Regions from separate parts of the Paenibacillus sp. MY03 genome, predicted to be linked through region 1. Evidence: riboswitches for the same ligand, from Rfam matches in the RefSeq annotation. Region 1 holds a riboswitch; each other region holds the start of a gene.
The links. Region 1 has a riboswitch for cyclic di-AMP ahead of B1748_RS02280 (APC family permease). Riboswitches for the same ligand answer to the same signal wherever they lie in the genome.
Positions count from the first base shown of each region.

Region 2: another riboswitch for cyclic di-AMP. It lies ahead of B1748_RS16025 (universal stress protein); the one in region 1 lies ahead of B1748_RS02280 (APC family permease).
Region 3: another riboswitch for cyclic di-AMP. It lies ahead of B1748_RS21350 (C40 family peptidase); the one in region 1 lies ahead of B1748_RS02280 (APC family permease).

Region 1 covers NZ_MXQD01000002.1:142,056-149,585, forward strand. Annotated here, with positions in the region: gene B1748_RS02265 (ABC transporter substrate-binding protein) at 489-1,535, shown strand; gene B1748_RS02270 (FecCD family ABC transporter permease) at 1,547-2,596, shown strand; gene B1748_RS02275 (FecCD family ABC transporter permease) at 2,583-3,662, shown strand; cyclic di-AMP (ydaO/yuaA leader) riboswitch at 3,900-4,068, shown strand; gene B1748_RS02280 (APC family permease) at 4,256-6,082, shown strand; gene B1748_RS02285 (LacI family DNA-binding transcriptional regulator) at 6,168-7,181, opposite strand.
Region 2 covers NZ_MXQD01000014.1:61,778-69,307, forward strand. Annotated here, with positions in the region: gene B1748_RS16010 (ABC transporter permease) at 1-735, opposite strand, end outside; gene B1748_RS16015 (ABC transporter ATP-binding protein) at 735-1,631, opposite strand; gene B1748_RS16020 (TetR/AcrR family transcriptional regulator) at 1,780-2,376, shown strand; cyclic di-AMP (ydaO/yuaA leader) riboswitch at 3,309-3,458, shown strand; gene B1748_RS16025 (universal stress protein) at 3,589-4,008, shown strand; gene B1748_RS16030 (potassium channel family protein) at 4,033-4,695, shown strand; gene B1748_RS16035 (TrkH family potassium uptake protein) at 4,727-6,079, shown strand; gene B1748_RS16040 (TetR/AcrR family transcriptional regulator) at 6,174-6,776, shown strand; gene B1748_RS16045 (ABC transporter ATP-binding protein) at 6,799-7,530, shown strand, end outside.
Region 3 covers NZ_MXQD01000030.1:80,055-87,584, reverse strand. Annotated here, with positions in the region: gene motA (flagellar motor stator protein MotA) at 1-268, opposite strand, end outside; gene B1748_RS21370 (hypothetical protein) at 390-683, shown strand; gene B1748_RS21365 (EAL domain-containing protein) at 772-2,007, shown strand; gene B1748_RS21360 (GNAT family N-acetyltransferase) at 2,047-2,583, opposite strand; gene B1748_RS21355 (MFS transporter) at 2,643-3,941, shown strand; gene B1748_RS21350 (C40 family peptidase) at 4,028-4,510, opposite strand; cyclic di-AMP (ydaO/yuaA leader) riboswitch at 4,515-4,666, opposite strand; gene B1748_RS21345 (glutamine--tRNA ligase/YqeY domain fusion protein) at 5,013-6,677, shown strand; gene mobA (molybdenum cofactor guanylyltransferase) at 7,418-7,530, shown strand, end outside.

The DNA.
Region 1 (7,530 bases):
GCTCTATAACGAATCTTCTGAGTAGCGGGGATATTCATCATAGGAGGATCGCCGATAGTTAGCTCTAGGACGAATCTTCTGAGTAGCGGGGATATTCATCATAGGAGGATCGCTGATAGTTAGCTCTAGGACGAATCTTCTGAGTAGTGGGGATATTCATCAAAGTTGGATCGTCGATAGTTAGTTTTGAAACGAATCTCTGAGTATTGGGAAAGTTGATCCAGGCATGTGATGCGAATGTTTGTCGGAGGGGCAACTGGGCAGTATAAGTGTTTTGTTTGCCTGAAGGCAGACGAAAAAAGCCGAGAAAAGCCGAGAAAAAGCAATTGACAACATTTCCGTCTCTTGTTAACATTCATAAATAGTAATTATTACGAATTAATAACTGGCTAAAATAGTCGTTTTTTCCGAACTAAGATCGTAATGATTACGCTTATATGAAGCGCAACCGGCTACCGGTCATTAAGCGCAAAAGGAGATCAAGAATCATGAAGAGGAAACACGGTTGGTTGATGATGTTGCTCGTCCTTGCCCTGCTGGCAACGGCATGCGGAGGGAATAACGATGGAAAGGAGGGCGCCGCCGCGCCTTCAGGGGAACCGGCCCAATCGTCTCAGCATGACGATGCAGAGTCGAATCAAAGGGAAGAAGCCCCAGCAGAGGCCGGGCCAATCGAAGTCACGGACGATACAGAAACCAAGCTCACGTTCGACGGGCTGGTGGAAAAAGTCGCTTGCATCGTATCCCTCTGTATTGACGTGCTGGCCGAGCTGGGCATGGAGCCGGCCGCTATCGCGGAGAGCGGTGTTCGGGTCATCGCGAGCTCGCCGGAGTTTTACGGAAGCAAGGGAGAGTCCTTCCCGTCGATCGGCGGAAGCTTTTTCGAGCCTAGCCTGGAGGATCTCGTGACGGCGGCGCCGGAGCTCGTAATCGGCCTGAAAGGCGTCCACGACACGCTGAGGGAAGGGCTGGACGGTATAGCTCCGCTCTATCTCGCCAATCCCAAAAGCTATAAAGATTCACTGGAATTCCTGGAAAAGATCGGCGAGCTGACGGGCAGAACCAATGAAGCGGCGGCCGCGAAGGCGCGTTTCATGGAGAAGCTGGAAACGGCCAAGGAGAAAAGCCCGATGGACAAAAAGGCACTCATTATTTTCGGCTCGGACGTCAACTTCTCGGTTATAACGGCAACCGGGCTTGGAGGAACCGTCATGAAGGAGTTCTCGAACTATCCGTGGCAGGTGGAGAAGGCGGAGGACGATCCTTACGGAGAGGGCAGCGTGCCATATTCGCTGGAACGATTGCTTGTCGAGGATCCCGATGTCATCTTCGTCGAAAGTTATTCTTACAGCCCGGGCACGCTGCCCGTATCGGAGCAGCTCGCGGCTTCCCCGCTCTGGAGCAAACTAAAGGCGGTGCAGAATGGGCAAGTGCATGAAGTGCGTTCGCCGATCTGGGGCGACGGGCGGGGAACCCGCTCGCTTGGCATTCTAATGGACGAGGCGCTGGCCATCCTGTATCCGGATTTATTCTAGGAGGATTGAATATGCCAAGCGAGACTGTTGCGATCCCGAAGCCTATAGAGAGGCGTCCCCAAAGAAGACTGCTGCCAGCAGCGCTGCTTGGCTTCTTCGCGATAGCTGCGGTCATCGCCGTCGGCTTAAAGGGAGGCAGCCCATCGCCGTCATGGGGAGAGCTGGCGGGGCTGATTTCCGGAGAAGGAGATGCTTTGGTCCGGACGATCGTAGCGGAAATTCGGCTGCCCCGTATCGTGCTGGGGCTCATGGTAGGCGCCATGCTGGCTGTATCCGGTACGCTGATGCAAGGAGCGATGAACAATCGGCTTGCAGGCCCGGAATTGCTGGGCTTGTCCGCCGGGGCGTCGCTTGCTGCGGCCGCGATTCTTGTGCTGAGGCTGCCCGTGCCCTACCATCTGCAGCCGCTGTGTGTCTTGGCGGGAGGGCTGGCTGGTGGCGCCGTCGTTATCATAGCCGCAAGGATCGCCCGTGGAGCGGCGGGCATGCTGTTGATCGGGATGTCGGTCACGGCGATGCTGAACGGCCTGCTTATCGTGCTGATCGCCATGGGTACCAGCAATGACGTGAATCTGTTTTATGCGTATTTGCTGGGTTCGCTCGCCAACCGCGGCTGGGAGCAAGTACTTCGCGTGCTGCCTTGGTTCGCCGCCATGCTTCCCGTTGCGTTCGTTATTGCGAAGCGGGTTAATCTCTTGCAGCTTGGCGACGATTCGGCTTCGGGGCTCGGCATCAACGCTGGTCAATCACGAATTGTGATCCTGCTTGCCAGCGCGATGCTAGTGGCGTCGACGGTCGCCGAGTGCGGTCCAATCGGCTATGTTTCCTTGCTGGCTCCGCATCTGGCGCGAGCCGTCATACTTTCGCAGGACGCGCGTCTCGTATTGCCGGTCTCGGCGTTGATAGGGGCCGTAATGCTCGCCTTGGCGGATCAACTGGGGCGGCTGCTGTTCGCTCCGTTGGAGCTGCCCGTCGGCGTTTGGACGACGTTGATCGGCGGGACGGTCTTGCTGTTGATTCTGTCGAGAAAGAATGGAGGAGCATTCCATGGCGGACAATAAGGCTATTCCCGGAATTGGTGAACGGTCAGCCCGACATTCCCGCAGATTTTGGATCGTAACCGGTGTCCTGCTTGCCGTGCTGACGACGCTCGTGCTGCTCCATCTTGCCTTCGGCCGAACGCCGCTGTCCTTGGAAGAGATAATGGCTGCCCTGTCAGGAAACGGGCCGGATGGACACCGGCATATCGTCTGGAATCTGCGTCTGCCGCGGGCTCTTGTCGCCATGACGGCGGGAGGTCTTCTTGGACTTGCCGGAGCCATTCTTCAAGTCGTCATGCGGAATCCGCTCATGGAGCCAGGCTTGATCGGCGTGTCGGCAGGCGCGGTGTTGGCCGTCATATTGACGATGCAGTTCTCGACGGCCGCGATTCCCATAAACGGACGGATGCCGATTGTCGCATTGGGAGGCGCATTGCTCTCGATTGGCATGCTTTACATGATCAATGGGAGAACCGGCGGCAGCGGCCCGCGATTGGCGTTGATCGGCGTCGTGGCAGCTTCCGTGCTGCAGGCGGCGAACTCATTGCTTATGCTGAGACAGCAGGAGGGCTTGGCGTCCATCCTGCTGTGGTCGTTCGGTTCGCTTAACGGACGGGTATGGGCGCACTGGAACATGATATGGCCATGGGCGCTGGCGCTTGTTCCCTGCGCGCTGCTGATGGCAAGAAGGGCGGCGGTGCTGCAACTGGGCGACGAGACGGCGGTCGGGCTCGGTTTGCCCCTTTTTCGTACCCGGCTGCTCCTCTTGCTTCTTGCCGCGGCGCTGACGGCGGTATCCGTGTCCGCGGTAGGAGCCATCGGCTTCGCAGGTTTGATCGGTCCCCATATTGCGGCGAAGCTGGTCGGCCGGCATCCCGTCTATCTGTTTCCCGCAAGCGTATTGTTGGCGGGAACGCTGCTGATTGCCGCGGATTGGATCGCGGGGAGCGCGACGCTCTCCTTCTCGTTGCCGGGCATGGAGCATCGTGTGACGAGCCTGCCTGCAGGCGCGGTCACGACACTGCTGGGAGCACCGTTTTTTCTTTATCTGCTTCGTGGAAGCCTGGCGGGAAAGCGGGGGATCTGAGATATTTGCCAAACCTGGGATATACTAAGCGGGCATGGGATAAAGAACACCGGCATTAGGAAAGCGGGCATTTTTCAAGGATATCTCGGATAAAGGCGAGAAAAAACGATATCCACGGATCAAATGAATAAGAAGCAACTGCTGCGAGCGTTTTATTGGCTATCTTTGAATGGAAACAACCGTTTTTGAGCCGAAATGTCGTTTTACACCCTTCAATAAACGAGTTATGATCACTACATCATAAATTCGCTGAGTCTTCTTGAGGACAATGAAGAAGAGCGGGGGAACCAAACGGCGCTTATCGTTAAAGACAAGCGTCAGGGGTGAATCGGCATAACAACCGCCGTAGGGCTATCTAATGGCCCGAATCCGTCAGCTAACCTCGTAAGCGTTATTGGAATGGGTATGACTTCGGCTCGTTAAGCCGCAAGGTGCTGCCTTGCGGCTTTTTGCTGCGCAAAAAACGGCATGGGCCCGCCGGAATGCCGCAGCAGACGAAGTAGAAACCTTCCCTTCCAGCCAACCATGCACAGGGGAGATGAACGAATTGAAAAAATCAACGATAAAAAGGCTCCAGTCGGGCGGTGTCTCTAATGTTATCCGCGCTTAAACGAGTGTTGATCGGAAGACCGCTGAAGTCGACGGAGCTTGGCGAGCAGAAGTTGAACAAAACAAAAGCGCTGGCGATTCTCTCGTCGGACGCGTTGTCGTCCGTCGCATACGGCCCCGAACAAATTCTGCTTGTGTTAATGACCGTCGGCATGGCAGCGTTCTGGTATTCCATTCCGATCGGAATCGGCGTCCTGCTGCTGCTGACGGCGCTTATTCTGTCATATCGGCAAATTATATACGCCTATCCGCAAGGGGGCGGCGCTTACGTCGTCTCCAAAGAAAATCTGGGCAAGTACCCCGGCCTTATCGCCGGCGCATCTTTGTTGGTCGACTATATTTTAACGGTAGCGGTTAGCGTCTCGGCCGGAACCGATGCCATCACCTCCGCATTCCCGAGCTTGCATGCGTATACGGTGCCCATTGCCGTCGTATTCGTCATTCTGCTTACGCTGCTTAACCTGCGGGGCGTAACGGAGTCGGCGTCCGTCCTGGCTTATCCCGTATATTTGTTCGTTCTTGCATTGTTCGTTCTGATTGGAAAAGGATTGTACGACATGGCAACGGGAGCGATTCCGCAGGAATTGCATACGCCCATAGGGACGCCGGTGGCAGGCATCGGACTTTTCCTGCTGCTGAAGGCATTCGCTTCCGGCAGCTCCGCGCTGACAGGCGTTGAAGCGATCTCCAACGCGATCCCGAACTTCAGGAAACCCGCGCCGGTCAATGCCTCCAGAACGCTTGCCGCGATGGGGATTTTGCTCGCGGTGCTATTCTCGGGCATCGTTTTGATGGCCTACGAGTACGGAATCGCGCCGATTGCGGAGGCGACGGTCGTCTCGCAGATCGCGGAGGATGCGTTCGGGCGAAACTTCATGTATTATGCCATTCAGGGAACGACGGCGCTTATCCTCATCCTGGCGGCCAATACGGGTTATTCCGCTTTTCCGATGCTCGCGGTCAATCTGGCCAAAGATAAGTTTATCCCCAGAATGTTTACGGCGAGGGGCGATCGGCTTGGTTATTCCAACGGCATCATCATGCTTGGCATTTGTTCCATCCTGCTCATCGTGCTTTTTGGCGGACATACGGAACAGTTGATTCCGCTCTACGCGGTCGGCGTATTCATCCCGTTTACGCTGTCGCAATCCGGCATGATGCGCAAGTGGCTTCGCGAGAAGCCGGCCGGCTGGGGGATCAAGCTCGCGATTAACACGGTCGGCGCGGCGATCAGCCTAGTGGTGACGATGATGTTTTTCCTGACGAAGTTTCCGCAGGTATGGCCCGTGCTTGTATTTCTGCCCGTCCTGATCTGGGTGTTGCTCGGCATTAACAGGCATTACGGAGCGGTGGGCGAGCAGCTTGGCCTATCCACGGGCGAGCCGGTGGAGGTTATCGAAGGCAACGTTCTGATTCTGCCAGTGGCAGGGATCACTCATGTCGTGGAGCAATCGCTGAGCTACGCGAGATCGCTTGCCGCCAGCCAGATCATCGCGGTATACGTGCCGTTCGAGCGGGAGGAGGAAGCCGCGTTCCGGGACAAGTGGAGCAAGCTGCACCCGGACGTCAGGCTCGTCACCTTGCATTCGCCGTACCGGAGCATCATACAGCCGCTCATGAAGTTTATCGACGTCGTGGACCGCAAGGCCAAGGAAAATCATTACCAGGTGACGGTCATCATTCCCCAATTCATACCGAAGAAGGGCTGGCATAACTTTCTGCATAACCAGACCAGCTTCTACATCCGGACCCGTCTTTTGTATCAGAAGGACGTGATCGTCACGACCGTTCCTTACCATCTGAAAAAATAACTTTGCCGTCCCGCAAAAAGAACCCCCGGAATCGAGCAAGCCGAGCTTGCCGTTTCCGGGGGTATTTCTGTTGGCTGACATGCGCCTATTCGTTGATGACGAGTCGGCCCCGAATCAGCTTCCGCTCGTAGCTTGCCGTTGGATGGAGGATACGCCAAAGCAATTGGTCCACGGCTCTTACGCCCAGGATCTCTTCCTCGACGTTGACCGTTGCGACCGTCACGCCGGCATGAGAGTTGTCGAAGCCGGTAAAGACGACGCCTTCGCTGGATGGATCAAGTTCCTTCACCGCTTTGGCTAACAGGCTTGCGTAATAATCGTTGGCGCAGACGAAAACCTGAGGGAGCGGTCTTGTCGCAAATGCTTCTCGCAGCGCCTCGTCGCAGCCCTCGTATTCATACTGGAGCAGAGCCGGAATCTGATGCTGGGGAAGCCCGGCATCCATCAGTGCGGCATTAAAACCAAGCCAGCGCTCATAGAAGCTATAGGCATCGGCGATTTTGCCAACGAATTGGTACTCCCGATATCCCTTGCCGAGCATCGTCGACATGATTTCGGTTATGCCGGCCAGATTGTCGGAGAAGATACTGTCGCATGGGAAGCCCTTGTCCCAATGGTCGACCATGACAACGGGCTTGCCGAGGCGACGGCATTCGTGGAGGATGGGCGATGCGATGCTTCCGACGGCAAGCACCCCGATGATGGCTTCCGGGTTCAACAGCGAGAATAACGAGTGGATGTCGGGTTTGACCAGCGTAACAAAATGAATGCCCTTCTGGTTCAACGCGGCTGATATCCCTTCGAACAGCGGCCCCCAGTAAGCGGATTCCGGATTCTGCGACCTTACGTCCGGGAAGAGGACAAGCAACGTTCCCGTCCATTGACGTCGTTCCTCCTCCGCTTGCGTTTGCTCGTCGCGTCGCCAGGGCGTTACAGGGGGGGATATTTCCTTTCGGTAGCCAAGCTCCGCCGCTTTCTGGAGAATCAGCTCTCTGGATTGCGCGCTTACGCCGGACTTGCCTGCTAGCGCGCGCGATACGGCATATTTGGACAAGCCGACGCTGTCGGCGATTTCTTGCATCGTTATTTTGGCTCGCATTAGACTTCTCCTCGATGTTTAATGGGAATCCGGGATTGTTTATTTAAACGTAAAATCTAACAGACACACGCGACGCTATTTGTCCAATTTTTAACCTCAAACAAATCTAACAGACAGGAGGGACACTATTGGGTCGTAACGGAGCCAATATGCGCGATGATGATGCCAATAAGGTCGAGTATGACCGTTAGATTTTCGAAAACCTAAAAAATCGAAGAATAGCGTCATTTATGTCCGTTAGGCTGCGATAAAACTTGAGGTCATTCAGCAACAAATAGTCTGCGCTAAGTGTAGCATTGAACGCCGGAAAATCGCAACCATGGGGGAATAGATGGACCTAACAAATCCT
Region 2 (7,530 bases), on a different contig from region 1:
CAGACCGACAGGCCCCCAATGATTAGTCGAATAGACGCCTGTCTTTGTCACCCATCCAAGAGGAGACAGCCATGACAATGTTTCATTGCCGACGTCGCCCAGTGCACGCACCAAGTAGGAGATCATGAGTACGGTAATGGAATAGCCGAATGTCCCGCGGGAGCTGTCCGAAAGCTGGGCAAACAGTACTGCTACGCCCGTGAATACCAGACCGGTCGCGCCAAGGACAACCCCATACAACAACGAACCTTCCAAGTCCATACTTTCGACTCCGAGCATCGACAGACCGAATCCTGTAACCATCGCGAGCAGCGTAAAAACGCCAATTTGTACAATCAGTGTCGCGTTCAGCCAAGAAAGACGGCCAACCGGGAGCGATCGGATCAGCTCCAGACGCCCCTCTTCCTCATCTCCCCTCGTATGACGCGCCACGAGCAGAATAGCCATGAGTCCGACTACAAGAGCTGTCAAAAGCAGCATCTGGTGTGCGGTCATGGCCCCGACTGTATAGTTCTCCAGATCACCGGGCCCAAGCATCGCCAGCATGGCAGGGTTGGCCATTGTCAATGCCATAACATCCCTATCTTGCTGTGAACCGTACATTTCGGACAAGGCTGGCGGTACAATGAAGGTGAAAAACACAATGCCGATCATCCATAACGGAATGCGAATTCGGTCAAGCCTCGCGATAAATCCGATCAATCGGCCCGTTCTTGCCCATAACGGATTGTCCATCACCGAACGCCCCCTCCAGTTCCTTCATAATGCCGAATAAACAAGTCTTCGAGCTTAGCCGGCGAGCATTCCAGCTTCACAATGCCGAACTGGCTAAGATGCCGAATGACGTTGTCCATCTCTTCAGTATCCATTTGGAATGACAACTCTTCGCCTTTCTCTTCCAGCTCATAGATACCCTTAAACCGCTCAATGGAAGGAATAGCCTGCTTTGTCTCCACCTTAACGTGTGTACGGGTTAAGTGACGCAATTCACGCAATGTCCCGCTTTCAATGATTTTCCCCTGCCGGATAATCCCGACCTTATCGCACAGGCGCTCCACTTCAGACAAAATATGGCTGGACAGGAGTACGCTTTTCCCTTGCTCTTTGACTGCCATCACACAATCCTGAAATACATTCTCCATCAAGGGGTCCAGCCCGGAGGTAGGTTCATCCAAAATATACAAATCCGCATCAGCAGAAAATGCAGCGATAAGCGCCACCTTCTGCCGGTTACCTTTGGAATAGGTTCGACACTTTTTTGTCGGGTCCAGGTCGAATCGTTGAATAAGCTCTTCTCGTTTGCTTTTATCGCTCCCTCCGCGCAATTTAACAAACAAATCTATGACCTCGCCACCGGTCAAATTGGGCCATAGATTGACGTCGCCAGGCACGTAAGCGAGACGCTTGTGAATCTCAACCGCATCTTTCCATACATCCTTGCCAAACAATTGAGCCTCTCCGGAGGTGGCTCGCAATATACCAAGAAGCACACGAATCGTCGTCGATTTACCCGCGCCATTAGGGCCAATGAATCCAAAGATTTCCCCGCTGCTCACTTCCAGATTCACACCGTCCAGCGCTGTCGATGCACCAAACTTCTTGGTTAAGTTCCTGACTCGCAACAAAGACATGGTCTCACCCTTCCGTTAATGTTTTGAAATATAGTTATTCATATATTTCATATTATATGATGGCGATTCATTTTACAACATGTTTTGAACTTGGTTAATTGTTATATTTCATAACTTAAGTTAAACTATTTACAGAGAGGTGGATGAAATGGACGGATACCAGAAACGTAGAGACCAGAAAAAAAAGGACATCTTGCGAAGTGCCGTTGATCTGTTTTTGACCTACGGCATCCAGAAAGTGTCCATTGCAGAAATAGCAAGCAAAGCCAACGTATCGCAAGTGACGATTTACAACTATTTCGGAAGCAAACATAATCTTGTTGAAGAAATGCTCGTATTTTATCTCGATCAGATCTGGTCGGAGTATGAAAAAATGCTGACCAACGACATGCCTTTTATCGAAAAGATCAAAAGCGTGATGTTTGCCAAGATCGATTCCGCCAATAATGTGCACCCCGATACCTTTACCCATTTCATGAAAAAGTACGCGACCGGCGTCCCTTACCTGGAAAAGATGATGCAGGAAAAAATCATGCCGGGGCTGATGACGCTAATTGAAGAGGGAAAACAGCAAGGGTATGTCGATCCCGGCCTATCTAATGAATCAATCCTTGTGTTCATTCAAATGTTCAAGGATTATATGCAAAAAGAAGAGGCCTTTCCGCACCTGCAAAAGATGACGGGGGACCTCAATAAATTGTTCTTTTATGGACTTGTCGGAAGCAAACATAATTGGGAGGAATGACTAGTTACCTTGCCGATCGCTCTCCGGTCTTAAACATTTCCCTGATTTTAATCTTGGTTCAGGATGTTAGAAATAGGAGGCCTCTCTAGACAATCAGAACTTTCTCCTCGGGATACCGGAATTTCTCCCGACTGTGTTTTTGCGACAATGCAAATGCAAGTGTTGTTCGGTAAAAATAATGTGTTAGACTGATGTCGTTGATTTAGCGCGGTTTTTGAATTGATGAATCGTCAGCTTTTAAAAAATAAGTTTTAGACTGATCAATTAATGAAAGAGCGGCAGACCAAGATTTGATAAATAAAGCCTTAGACTGCCGCTGTTGTCATCCAACTAACGTTCTCCGTTAGGTTAAAGATGTTGAACTGTTTTATTGCCATTATAATCAGCCAATATGAAAGACACCAATTATGGTTTTCCCATCAACATCATGTAGCGGGATATCACGACCACCCGCAGGTCTATTCTTCTGTATGGCAAGTGCTTCCTCAGGTGTCTTAAATCAGGTCCCGTTTCATTGGAAGTGGCGTCTGCGTCAGAACCGTATGTCTGTCCGTTCTCAATGCCGAAGTGACTTCGAAAAGAACCTCTTTAAAATCCTGCAATCACCACACTCACGGAAATAACCATGACTGCCAAGGCGCGCATAACATAGATAATACGACCACTACCAGCTCACTATAAACTATAAGTCATAAATCCAAGACCGCCAATCTGATTCAAGTGGGGCAAATCTGAACTTATGAAAAACATAACGAATGATCCCCTTTCCATTGCCCACTCAAAAGAAATTGAAACGTCTTTGCTCTATCTTCGTATTATTGCCTGAAAATACCACTACATTCAACCATAACTATGCAAGCAACCCATGATTGATTTCCCGGATCAGCTGTTTACTTTTGAAATTAACTGCTTTATGATAAGTTACAACAATTGTATATTCATCGCTTAATCCTCTTTTGAGGAGCGGGGGAACCAACGAAGCATAATCGCTTCAGGGGTGAATTCTTTCTTTTGCAGAAAGAACGGGGACTCTCAGACCCGAATCCGACAGCTAACCTCGTAGGCGTCATGAGAGAGATCATGAATGCGTCTTTGGTTTGTCCTGACATAGCAATCCGAAGCTTGGCAGCAGAATTTCTCTGCTCCAAGCTTTTTTGTCGTTTCACAGCAATCATTCTGTTACTTTCAAGTTTCAGCAAAGGAGTATAGCCCATGTTAAGCAGTGAGAAAATTATGGTATGTGTGTACCACGGGCCAAACGGAGAACGGCTGATCCGGCGAGGAGGCCGATTAGCTGCCCTTTATCAATGCCCATTGTTCGTACTGCATGTACAGACTGAACAAGAGAATAACCAGATTAGCCAAGACAAAAGTGAGCGCATTCTCCATTGGAAAACGATATCCGAAGAATGCCATGCCACGTTTATGACCAAAACTCGTGGCAATCACAAGGTCTCCGATGTGATTGCCGATACGGCTGAGCAAATTCAAATCACACAATTAATCATCGGGCACCCCGGTATGACACGATGGCAAGAGATTTGGAATGGCTCCATTGTCAATGAACTATTAAAGAAAATTGGAGAAATCGATATTCATATTATCGCCTTTCAAGAGGGTCGGGATAGATAGACATAAGGAAAGGATGTGCTATGCATGAAAAAACAGTTTATAGTGATTGGCCTGGGCCGATTTGGGTCTAGCTTGGTGCACACTTTGATTCAGAATGGTCACGAAGTACTCGCCGTTGATAAGGATGAGCAGCTCGTACAAGACATATCCGGCGTAGCGACTCATGCTGTGCAAGCAGATTGTACAGATGAAGGAGTACTGAAAGAACTGGGCGCACGAAACTTTACCCATGCGATTGTTGCTATCGGAGAAGATCTGCAGGCGAGCATATTGGCAACCTTGTTGCTTAAAGAATTGCATATACCGAAAATAACGGCCAAAGCTAAAAACGAAATGCATGGGCAAGTTCTAATCAAAGTAGGGGCAGATCATATTGTGTATCCAGAACGAGACATGGCTGCTCGCCTTGGAAATCAATTAAGCTCCGATAATCTGATTGACTACATTGAGTTGTCTCCCGTTCACAATTTGGTCGAACTGAAGGCCCCACCTGCTATGAATGAACAGACTCTTCAACAATTAAATATTCGGGCCAAATACGGATGTACCATTATGGCGATCAAAAAGGGAGTTCATATCAATATTTCACCAAAGGCAGAGGATGAAATTAACACGGGAGATATTCTGGTGATAATCGGCAGTAACGCGGATATTCGAGACTTGGAAGAAGACTATGAACAGAAATGAAGATCGTATGCATAGCCGTTCTCTTTTCACTATGCTTGTCGCCATCGTAAATCGGCTGAAAACACGAACAAGCCCTCCCCAACTCATCTTGATGATCTTTTTTTGCTTGATCTGGGTAGGCGCTTTGCTTCTAATGCTCCCCTATTCATCATCATCCGGCCAATCGATCGGCCTGCTGAATGCCCTCTTTACGGCAACCTCCGCCATTTGTGTCAATGGCCTGGTTGTCGTGGATACGGGAAGTGTGTTCTCTACCTTCGGGCAAATCGTCATTATGATGCTCATTCAGGTCGGCGGCCTTGGCTTTATGACCGTCGGCGTAATGGTGGCTATCATGATCGGCAAAAGGATCGGCCTTCGCCAAAGGCTGATCATTCAGCAGGCCACGCACTCGACATCATCGCAAGGCTTGGTCAAATTGTCGATCTTTATGGTGCTTATCGCATTTGCATTTGAGGCATTGGCGACATTGGTACTCACCCTGCATTGGCAAGCAGATATGGGTTGGGGTCAAGCTGCTTTTTATGCGCTCTTTCATTCCATTTCGGCGTTTAACAATGCGGGCTTCGCTTTATGGTCGGACAGTTTATCTCCATTTGTTGGCGACCCTGTAGTCAACATCACCGTCATCCTGCTGTTTATTATCGGGGGGCTTGGCTATATTGTCGTCGTGGATGTTTTTCGCAAACGTTCATGGCGCAAATTATCCCTGCATGCCAAAGTTGTCTTGCTTGGTTCCGGTATTTTGTTTGCCGCGGGCTTCTGCTTGATCTACCTGTTGGAAAGCTGGAACCCCGCAACCTTCGGCTCCTTGTCTGCCGGGGAGCGGATATGGGCCGCCTTATTCCAGGGGGCTACGCCCAGAAGCTCCGGGTTTAATACTATAGACATTGGCAGTATGTTGGCCGCGTCGCAATTCCTGATCATCATTTTAATGTTCATTGGTGCAGCTTCCGGTGGAACAGGTGGAGGCATTAAAGTCAATACGATGTTTGTGCTCGTACTTGCAACCATTAATACGTTCCGCGGCGGCGGACAAATTCACGCCTTCGAGCGCAAAATTGCCATCGAGACAGTCATGCGCGCATTGGCTGTTGTGATCAGTTCCCTTGCGGTAGTCCTTTTGGTCTCCCTTCTTCTGACGATTTCAGAAGGCATGCTGGAGGAGCACTTTCTGGAGGTACTCTTTGAGGCCACCTCGGCCTTTAGTACAACCGGATTATCCATGGGCCTCACAAGCGATTTGTCTCCGCTTGGCAAAATCATCGTGACCATTACCATGTATGCTGGGCGACTGGGGCCCCTCACACTGGCTTTTGCCTTAGCCCAAAAAAAGCGTTCATCTAAAATTGGCTATCCCGAAGATCATATACTGATTGGCTAGACAGGAGCGGACTTCCGCTCCTATTATTTTTAGCTTGCATCATTTTAATGAATGAATTATAATTTTATTCATACATTCACTAAGAGGTGCCTTTATGCCAAGAAAATTTGATGACAATGAAAAGAACAGCATTCATAACAAATTGCTGGATGCCGGATACGAATTGTTTTCACAGTATGGATTTAAAAAAACAAGCGTCAGTGATATTGCTAAAGCTTCCGGCATTGCTTCCGGGACTTTCTATTCCTTCTATGCTAGTAAAGAAGAACTGTTCTTCGCCTTAATGGAGCAAGAAGAGCAGCGCATTCAACACAGCCTGCTTCAGCAGCTCCACGGCGCTCCCGTGAACAAGGAAGCGTTTATCGTTTTTTTAAAGCAATCTCTGGAACTGATCATCGACAATCCAATTTTGAAAGAAGTGCTCTTGCCTGAGCAACTTGAGTCCATCATCCGCAAAGTGCCCGCTTCCCAGTGGGAAGGCAACTACGCTGGAGACGTCGAGAAGCTCGGGCCGCTTATCGTAGAATGGCAATCACGCAACGTTGTGCGCGCCGACCTGGAGCCCGCGCTGATTGCCAATCTCATTCGTTCGCTGGTTCTGCTTTCGCTGCAAAAAAAAGCGATTGGCAATTTTTCGGATACTTTCGAGCATTTAGCAACTTCGGTTGCACAATACTTAACGACCACTGACCATTAATTAACCCTACGAGGTGAACGTTATGATCGAGGCGACCCATTTAGCCTATGTCTATCCTGCTGCCAAACGTCCTGTCCTGGATGGACTTCACTTTCACATCCAGAAAGGAGAAATCTTTGGATTTCTTGGACCTTCCGGGGCTGGAAAAAGCACAACGCAGCAAATTCTTATCGGGAAACTAAAGAAATATAGCGGCTCAGCTCGAGTGCTAGGCCAGGAAATTCGCTCAGCGAATGCAGCGTTTTATGAACGCATTGGCGTCGCTTATGAATTCCCTCATTTCTACAATCGCTTTACGGCGCTTGAGAATCTGCAGCACTTCCGTTCTCTTTATCGGAATCAACTGACCAATCCGGTTGCGTTGCTGAAGCAGGTCGGGCTGGAGGATGCCGCCCACAAAAAAGTAGAAAGCTTTTCCAAAGGCATGAAAATGAGGCTTAATTATTGCCGTTCCGTTCTAAACAATCCGGAGCTGTTGTTTCTCGACGAGCCGACTTCTGGTCTCGACCCCGTACATGTCGACAATCTGAAACGTCTAATCGAAGCCAGACGCCAAGCCGGAGCGACAATTGTCATTACGACCCATAACATGCAAGCCGCCGAGCAGCTATGCGACAGGGTGGCTTTTATGATGGACGGGCAAATCCGCTTTATTGACTCGCCCCGAAACTTAAAGTTGCTGAGCGGCGAACGAAAAGTACGTGTGGAATACGAGCTTGGAGAAAAGCGAGCGACGGAGGATTTTCCAATAGAG
Region 3 (7,530 bases), on a different contig from region 1:
GGGTGATGGAAGCCCACTCCATGAAACGGCTGATCAATTCCTCGCGGGAAGTGAGCTTCTGCTCGGAGAAGACAATCTTGAGCAGCTTGCCGACTTTTTTAAGTTCGGACATTGGGAAGGCGACCATGACGGAGGCAACGGTGCCAAGAATAATAATCATAAAGGCTGCGGGATTCATAAGCGACGTTAAGTGCGCGCCCTTAACCACCATCCCGCCCAGCACTGCGATTAGACCTAACACAAGACCGATAATTGTTGAGTTCTTCATCATACACCCCGTCCAGTATGTTCTATATTTGAGCCATCTACTTCTATTTATATCGTCAAAAGGGTATTCTGAAATTATAGTAATAAAGATCGAACCATAATTTTAAGGAGATGTGTGAACGATGGGTGTACGACACGCGCGCGAATATGCGGATATATTGAAGGAATTAACTCAAGCGGTGGGGGATATCGAGGGCAGCTACTCCTTCTTCGAGATGGAGCCGGAAGAGTGGGCGGCGCTGCCGACATCTGATCGGCATGAGGTTATGGAAGCGTTGGCGGACGACGTCTTCTTCGGACTTGGCGAAGAGCCCGTCATCAAGGTTGGACAGGGTGAAATTGTGTACAACAACAAGCATCATATTATAGAAGTGATGCAAGGAGATAATGTCATTCACATTATTCGCCTCATCTAATCTTTACAACGTTACAGCTCTCCATTAGAATAAAAGCAAATCACAATGGCATGATAGCTAACATGTACATTACATTGGAGAGAGCGACATGACTGGTTCTCATTCGGCGGGCTCGTTGCCGCCAAGTCTTCGACTGGACGGGGAAACGTTAGCAGCCTTCTATCAACCTATTATTGCGCTCGATACGAGAAGGATCGAAGGCTACGAGGTGCTTGGAAGAGCCGTTGGCGAAAAGGGCCCGAGAAGTCTGGGGCCCTTCTTCGGCGATGATGCTATCCCGATGGAGGATCATCTGCTTGTTGACCGACTGCTGAGAGAGCAGGCGATAGCCAAGCATGCATGCCAAGAAAATCCTCCGCTGCTTTTTCTGAACCTTAAGCCAGCCTGGATCTACCGGCAAGGAGAAAAGGGCGAGCTGTATACGTTGGATCTGATCGCCAAGCATCATGCCGATCCGGCTCGCATCGTGATCGAAATAACGGAGGAAAGTTTCCATGGCTCCATGGATGTGCTGCGGGAGGTGGTCGACCGTTATCGCGCGGCTGGTTGTCTGATCGCTATCGACGATGTCGGGAGCGGCTTTAGCAGCGCCGATCGTATCGCCCAGATTCAACCCAACCTGCTCAAGATCGATATGCATATCGTCAAACGAAGCGGGACGCACAATGGCTACTATGGGGTGCTTCGTTCGTTCTCCGAGCTTGCCGAGCAGATTGGCGCCTCTTTGCTGTTCGAGGGTGTGGAGACGAGAGAGGATCTGGAGCGCGCCATCCAATCCGGCGCCAGGTACGTACAAGGTTTCTTGTTCGCGCGGGCGGGAGCCGACTTTATCGGTCCGGCAAGCTTTGCCGCCGTCATCGAGAACGAGCTGGATCGCAATCTTAGGCAGCTCGCTCATACCGAGAGGTGGTGGCAGCAGCAGGCAGAACGTCTGGCGGAGCACCTGCAGGCGATTATGCTTGGAGCGGTACTGCCGGAGAAGGCCGACGACTGGCTGGAGTTGCTTATCCCGCATTTAAAATCCTCTTGCACCAAGGTATATCTATGCAACGAGGAAGGCATTCAGCTGTCCGCGAATTTCAGCAGGGGGGAAGACGGAGTCTGGAAGCGGGAAGAAGAGTACCGGTATGCGAATTGGAGTTGGAGGCCGTATTTTGTCCCTAACCTGGTTCAACTGGGGGAGAGCCGAAGGGCGATCGTATCCCGCTCGTATACGGATCTGGATTCCAGAGCATGGATTCGTTCGGTCTCGGTGCTCGTCCGTCCCGGTCTGATCCTGTTTGCAGACAGCAAGGATGAGGTTTGTCCGTGGGAAGCCTCTTAATGAGGTGGCCGTCAGATCTTGGAAGCTGCAAACGCGCGCTTAACGAGGCGCTTCGTACACCATGCAGTGGAACCACTCAGGCTCGCCGCCGCTGAAAGACGGGCGAAGATAGGTGTCGGTAATGCTGAAGCCGGCTTTCTCATAGGCGCGGATGGCCCGGACATTCCACACAAGCACTTCGAGGTCGATCTCGTTGCCCGGACATCGACGAAGAGCTTCCGCTGCAATGAGACCGACAACCGAAGAGCCCAACCCTTGGCCGCACAGGTCGGGATACAGTCCGAGGCCAAGTCTGGTCACGCTGCCCATGGGGAAGAATTGGGCATAGCCAATCAACCTTTGCCGTTCGTCGAGAATGGCTCCATATTGCTCTGCTCGCAGGACGGGATCACCGAATTCGATTCCGTCCTGTTGCATTTGATCCCAGGACGGCCAGTTGAAGCGCTCGTATGGTTCTTCGTACCTCCACGTACATAGCTGTTCCGCATGGGAGACTTCCAGTGGTCCGATAGTCAGCGCCGATAGATTTGGTTTATAATAACTAAGGTTAGGTTCGTGCTCTGCAGAATTCAACATAATTTGATTATATCAGATAGGCGCCACGGCGCGTGTATGTAGTAAGGAGAATCGGCAACGTGAAGAAGCTGCTATGGATCGGATGTTTATCTTATCTCGTTATTGGTATCGCCCACGTGGTGGGAGGCTCGGTATTAGAACAGTTGATTGCCTATTATGGCGTCTCTTACAAGGATGGCGGCCAGTGGATAATGAATCAATTTCTGGGGTTTATGGTCGGCGTTCTGCTAGCCCCTACTCTGACGGCGCGCATAGGGAAACGCGGCGCCGTATTGCTGGCCATGGGTTTGCTCACCCTTAGCGAAGCGGCGTACAGCTTGCTGCTGCCTTGGGGATGGATGCTCGCCATCGCTCCCATCGCGGGGGTCGGCTTCGGGATGACGGAGGCAATCGTAGGAGCGGCCATCATCGACCTGGTAAAGGGAAAGGCGTCGGCCATGAGCCGTCTCGAAACGTTCTTCGGAATCGGGGCGCTCATCATACCGGTGACTGTGGCCTTCCTTATTCAAGAGCATATCTGGCAGCTGTCATTCCCGATTCTGTCCGCCATGGCGGGGATTACCTTCGTTTTATGGTTGACGATGTCCTTCGGCGAGCTGGACAGTCAGCTTGGGCTGGCGGCAAGGCCGGCAACGTCAGGTGCAAGGGAGCGTGCAGCTTCGAGCCATGCTGATGCCAAGGCGGAAACAAGTGTGGGCGCCGACGGCGGGGGTTCGCCGGAAGACGCAACCATGTCCAAACCTTCGGGAGGCGTCTTGCTGGGTTATTCGGGTCGACTGTTGCCTTTCCTGATTCTCTGCGCGCTGTTCTTCCTGATGTACGTGGGGATGGAGATGAGTTTCTCCAACTACCTTCCGTCCATACTCATCACCCGTACGGAGATGGGAGAAGCCGGCGCGGCTGCTTCACTTAGCTTGTTCTGGGGAACGATCGTACTGGGCAGGCTGTTCGCGGGAGTGATTGCGGAGAAGGTCGGCTATGGAAGGTACCTGACGATATCTACGCTGGGGGCCGCGATCGTATTCCTGCTAATGACGATTACGACCAGTTTGAATTGGATGCTGCTATTGATTGCGCTTGGCGGACTGTTTTTCTCCGGCGTGTTCGGCATCGCATTGGTGTACGCCAACAGCTTGCTGCCGGGTATGACGGAGCGAACGACTAGTCTAATGGTAGCATTTGGAGGTATCGGCGGCGCCTTGTTTCCGAGAATGACGGGCTGGCTGATGGATCGCTTCGAAGTGGAATATACGCTTGTTTATCTTGCCGTTCTGGTTGTCATTATGCTCGTCCTGCTTGGAGTGATCCTTCATCAAGGGCGTAGATTGGCGGGTCACGTGGAGCGGCTGCGGTCGTAAGCGACGGATTGCACAATGAGAAAAGCAAACGACTGTCGAACAAAAGAACAGCCTCCCCGTTGCCGGGGAGGCTGTTGCCTTGTCCATTATTTGGCTGCGACTGCGTAAGTCTCGAATTGCTTGGCATCCATGACGCTGCGCGCCGTTACAAAACGGGACTTATAATAGGAACTGTTAAGTTCGTCGATGATAACTCCGCGGCTTGTAGAAGCATGGGCAAACTTGCCGCCGCCTACGTAGATGCCTGCGTGCGTGATTTCACCGTTTACCTTGCCGCTTGTGTCGAAGAAGACAAGATCGCCTGGCTGCAGATCAGCTTTAGCGACTTTGGTTCCGACTGTTGCTTGGTCCACCGATCTACGAGGAAGATCAACGCCCATCTTCTTGAATACGTAGCTGGTAAATCCGGAGCAGTCAAAACCTTTTGTGGTGGTCCCGCCGTAAGAATATGGCGTGCCAATTACATCATCAATGATGCTGTCCATCTCTGAGCTTGCGAAAGCGCTTCCTGCCTGGAAAGCCAGCAGAAGCACAAGCCCTAGTAAAACAGAGCTAATCTTCTTCTTCAACTTATGGTTCTCCTTCCGGTGCCGACGAGGTTAGCTGTGGGGTTCGGTTGAAGGTTCCCTATGACTTCTCAGGCGCTGTAGAACACCAGACGTCGAAGTCAATTCACCCAGAGTGGTTCCCCCGTTTCCCGATTGGGAATTAGGCAATGTCATCCAAAGTTATTTTCTAAGGATTATAATAATGGCAAAATGTAGATTCGTGTTGAATATGAGAAGATATTAATATTAGATTCATAAATAATCCGTTTCAAATTCAAAAACCATGGGTAGAAGGCGCTTCCAAAGCGTGTAATTTAGCTAAATTTTGTGTATCATAAGGAGATACAATGAATCGGCTGTCGTTGTTGAAAGCGGCGAGGCGCGATAAGGCGAAGGGTGTTGTCCCGTGTCGGACAATCCTCTATAAACAACGTTAGAATCGACGTGAAGGCCTGGGGATTGCCAGACATTCCCCGGATGGGCGCACGAGTGGAAAAGGGGTAGGTCGCAAGTGGAAAACACAATGGAGAACAAGTCATCATCCTCCAATTTCATCAAAAATATTGTCGTGGAAGATTTAAAGAGCGGCCGCGTGCAAGAGGTCGTTACGCGCTTCCCGCCGGAGCCGAACGGCTATCTGCATATCGGACATGCGAAGTCGATCTGTCTGAACTTCGAGCTCGCGGATGAGTTCAAAGGAAAGACGAATCTGCGCTTCGATGATACGAATCCCGTCAAGGAGGACACGGAGTACGTTGAGGCCATCCAGGAGGACGTGCGCTGGCTGGGCTTCGATTGGGATGAGCTGCGTTTCGCCTCGGACTACTTCGAAGAGTTATATAATCGAGCGGTGCTTCTTATTAAGAAAGGAAAGGCCTACGTCTGCGACTTGACGGCGGACGAGATGCGCGAGATGAGAGGGACGCTTACGGAGCCGGGCAAGGAAAGTCCTGGCCGAAATCGCAGCGTGGAGGAAAATCTGGATCTGTTCGCGCGGATGCGCGCGGGAGAATTCAAGGATGGCGAGCGCGTCCTGCGGGCGAAGATCGACATGGGTTCGCCAAATATCACGATGCGCGATCCCGTTCTCTATCGGATCTCCCATTCGCATCATCACCGGACAGGCGACGCTTGGTGCATCTATCCCATGTACGATTACGCCCACCCGCTCAGCGACGCGATCGAAGGGATTTCCCATTCCGTTTGTACGCTGGAGTTCGAGGACCATCGTCCGCTATACGACTGGGCGATCGCGGAATGCGAGATGGAGAGCACTCCCCGCCAGTACGAATTCGCGCGGCTAAACATCACCAACACGGTGATGAGCAAACGTTATTTGAAGCAGCTCGTAGACGAGGGCGTTGTAGACGGCTGGGACGACCCGAGGATGCCGACGATCAGCGGCATGCGCCGCCGCGGCTACACGCCGGAGGCGATTCGCGCATTCTGCCGCGAGATCGGCGTTGCCAAAAGCAACAGCGTCGTGGACGAGCGGAATCTGGAGCACTTCATCCGCGAGGACCTGAAGCTGAAGGCGCTTCGGACGATGGCGGTGCTGCGGCCGCTTAAGGTCGTCATCACCAACTATCCGGAAGGACAGACGGAGCTGCTGGAAGCGGAGAACAATGCGGAGAACGAAGAAATGGGCATCCGCCAAATTCCGTTCTCGCGCGAAATTTATATCGAACGCGACGACTTTATGGAGAATCCGCCGAGCAAGTATTTCCGCTTGTTCCCTGGCAACGAGGTGAGGTTGAAGCATGCTTACTTCATTACTTGCCAAGAGGCCGTGAAGGACGAGAACGGCGAAGTCGTAGAGCTTCGCTGCACGTACGATCCGAAGACGAAAAGCGGGAGCGGATTTAGCGAGCGCAAGGTGAAGGGGACGATCCATTGGGTTGAAGCGTCGCAGGCGGTACCGGCGGACTTCCGTTTATACGAGCCGCTTATTTTGGACGAGGCGTCGCAAGGGTCCGATAAGTCGTTCCTGGAACGCATCAATCCGAATTCGCTGCAAGTCGAGCAAGGTTACGTAGAGCCGAACATGAAGGACGCTGTCGGAGGCGACAAGTTCCAGTTTTTCCGCCACGGCTACTTCAGCGTCGACTCCAAGGATTCGGGCGGCGGCAAGCTGGCCTTTAATCGAATCGTGTCGCTCAAGAGCTCGTTCGACCCGACCAAGGCTTAGGGAGCGGGAGGGCCTGAGATCGGCGAGAGTGCGAGGGTGAGATCGGCGAGAGAGCGGGGGCCAGAGATCAGCGGGCTGGAGTGCCAGAGGACAGCGAGAGTGCGGGTGCCAGAGATCGGCGGGCTGGAGTGCCAGAGGACAGCGAGAGTGCGGGTGCCAGGGAGCGGCGAGAGCTGGAGGGCCAAAGATCCAGCGAGATCGGGTCCCTCGCAAGCCTCGCCCAGACTGATGAGTTCGCTCGATCTGGGGGATTAGCTCGATCTTGCGATCTTACGGATGTGTTTGGCTCCGTGGAGCGCCGAACCGGTCCAGCCTCACGGCTTGGCCGGCTTTTTTGGAATGGCGACAGTATTCAGGTAGCGGGCAAAATGAATGGAGCAAGTTGGCAGGCGGTAGGGATTTAGCAGACAAGTGTGGGCTAACGGACATGCGAGACGTTATTCGAGCAAAAACGGGTATGGAGCGATTCTAAGGGACATAGAAGACGCTATATGGCCCCGAACGAGCCAGTTGGCTGTTATTAACCAGTTATAGCGTCGCTGGTGTCCGATAGAATTCGGAAATGCGCTGAAATGGGCAAATAGCGTCGTTGTTGTCTGTTAGAATTGGAGTAACCGTGGGTTGTATGTGAGAGCGTAACGGTTGGTGAAGGAGCGCAAAGAGGAACACCGACAAAATGGGCAAAAAGCGTCGAAGATGTTCGTAAGAAGTTGAGTAACTAGGCGCGAGGGGGCGGGACAATGACGGTAACCGAATTTGGGACTAACCCGCCAAACCCACCGGCCCCACCGGGCATACCGAACCTGTCAAACCCACCGGTCCCACCGGGCATACTGAACCTGTCGAACCCACC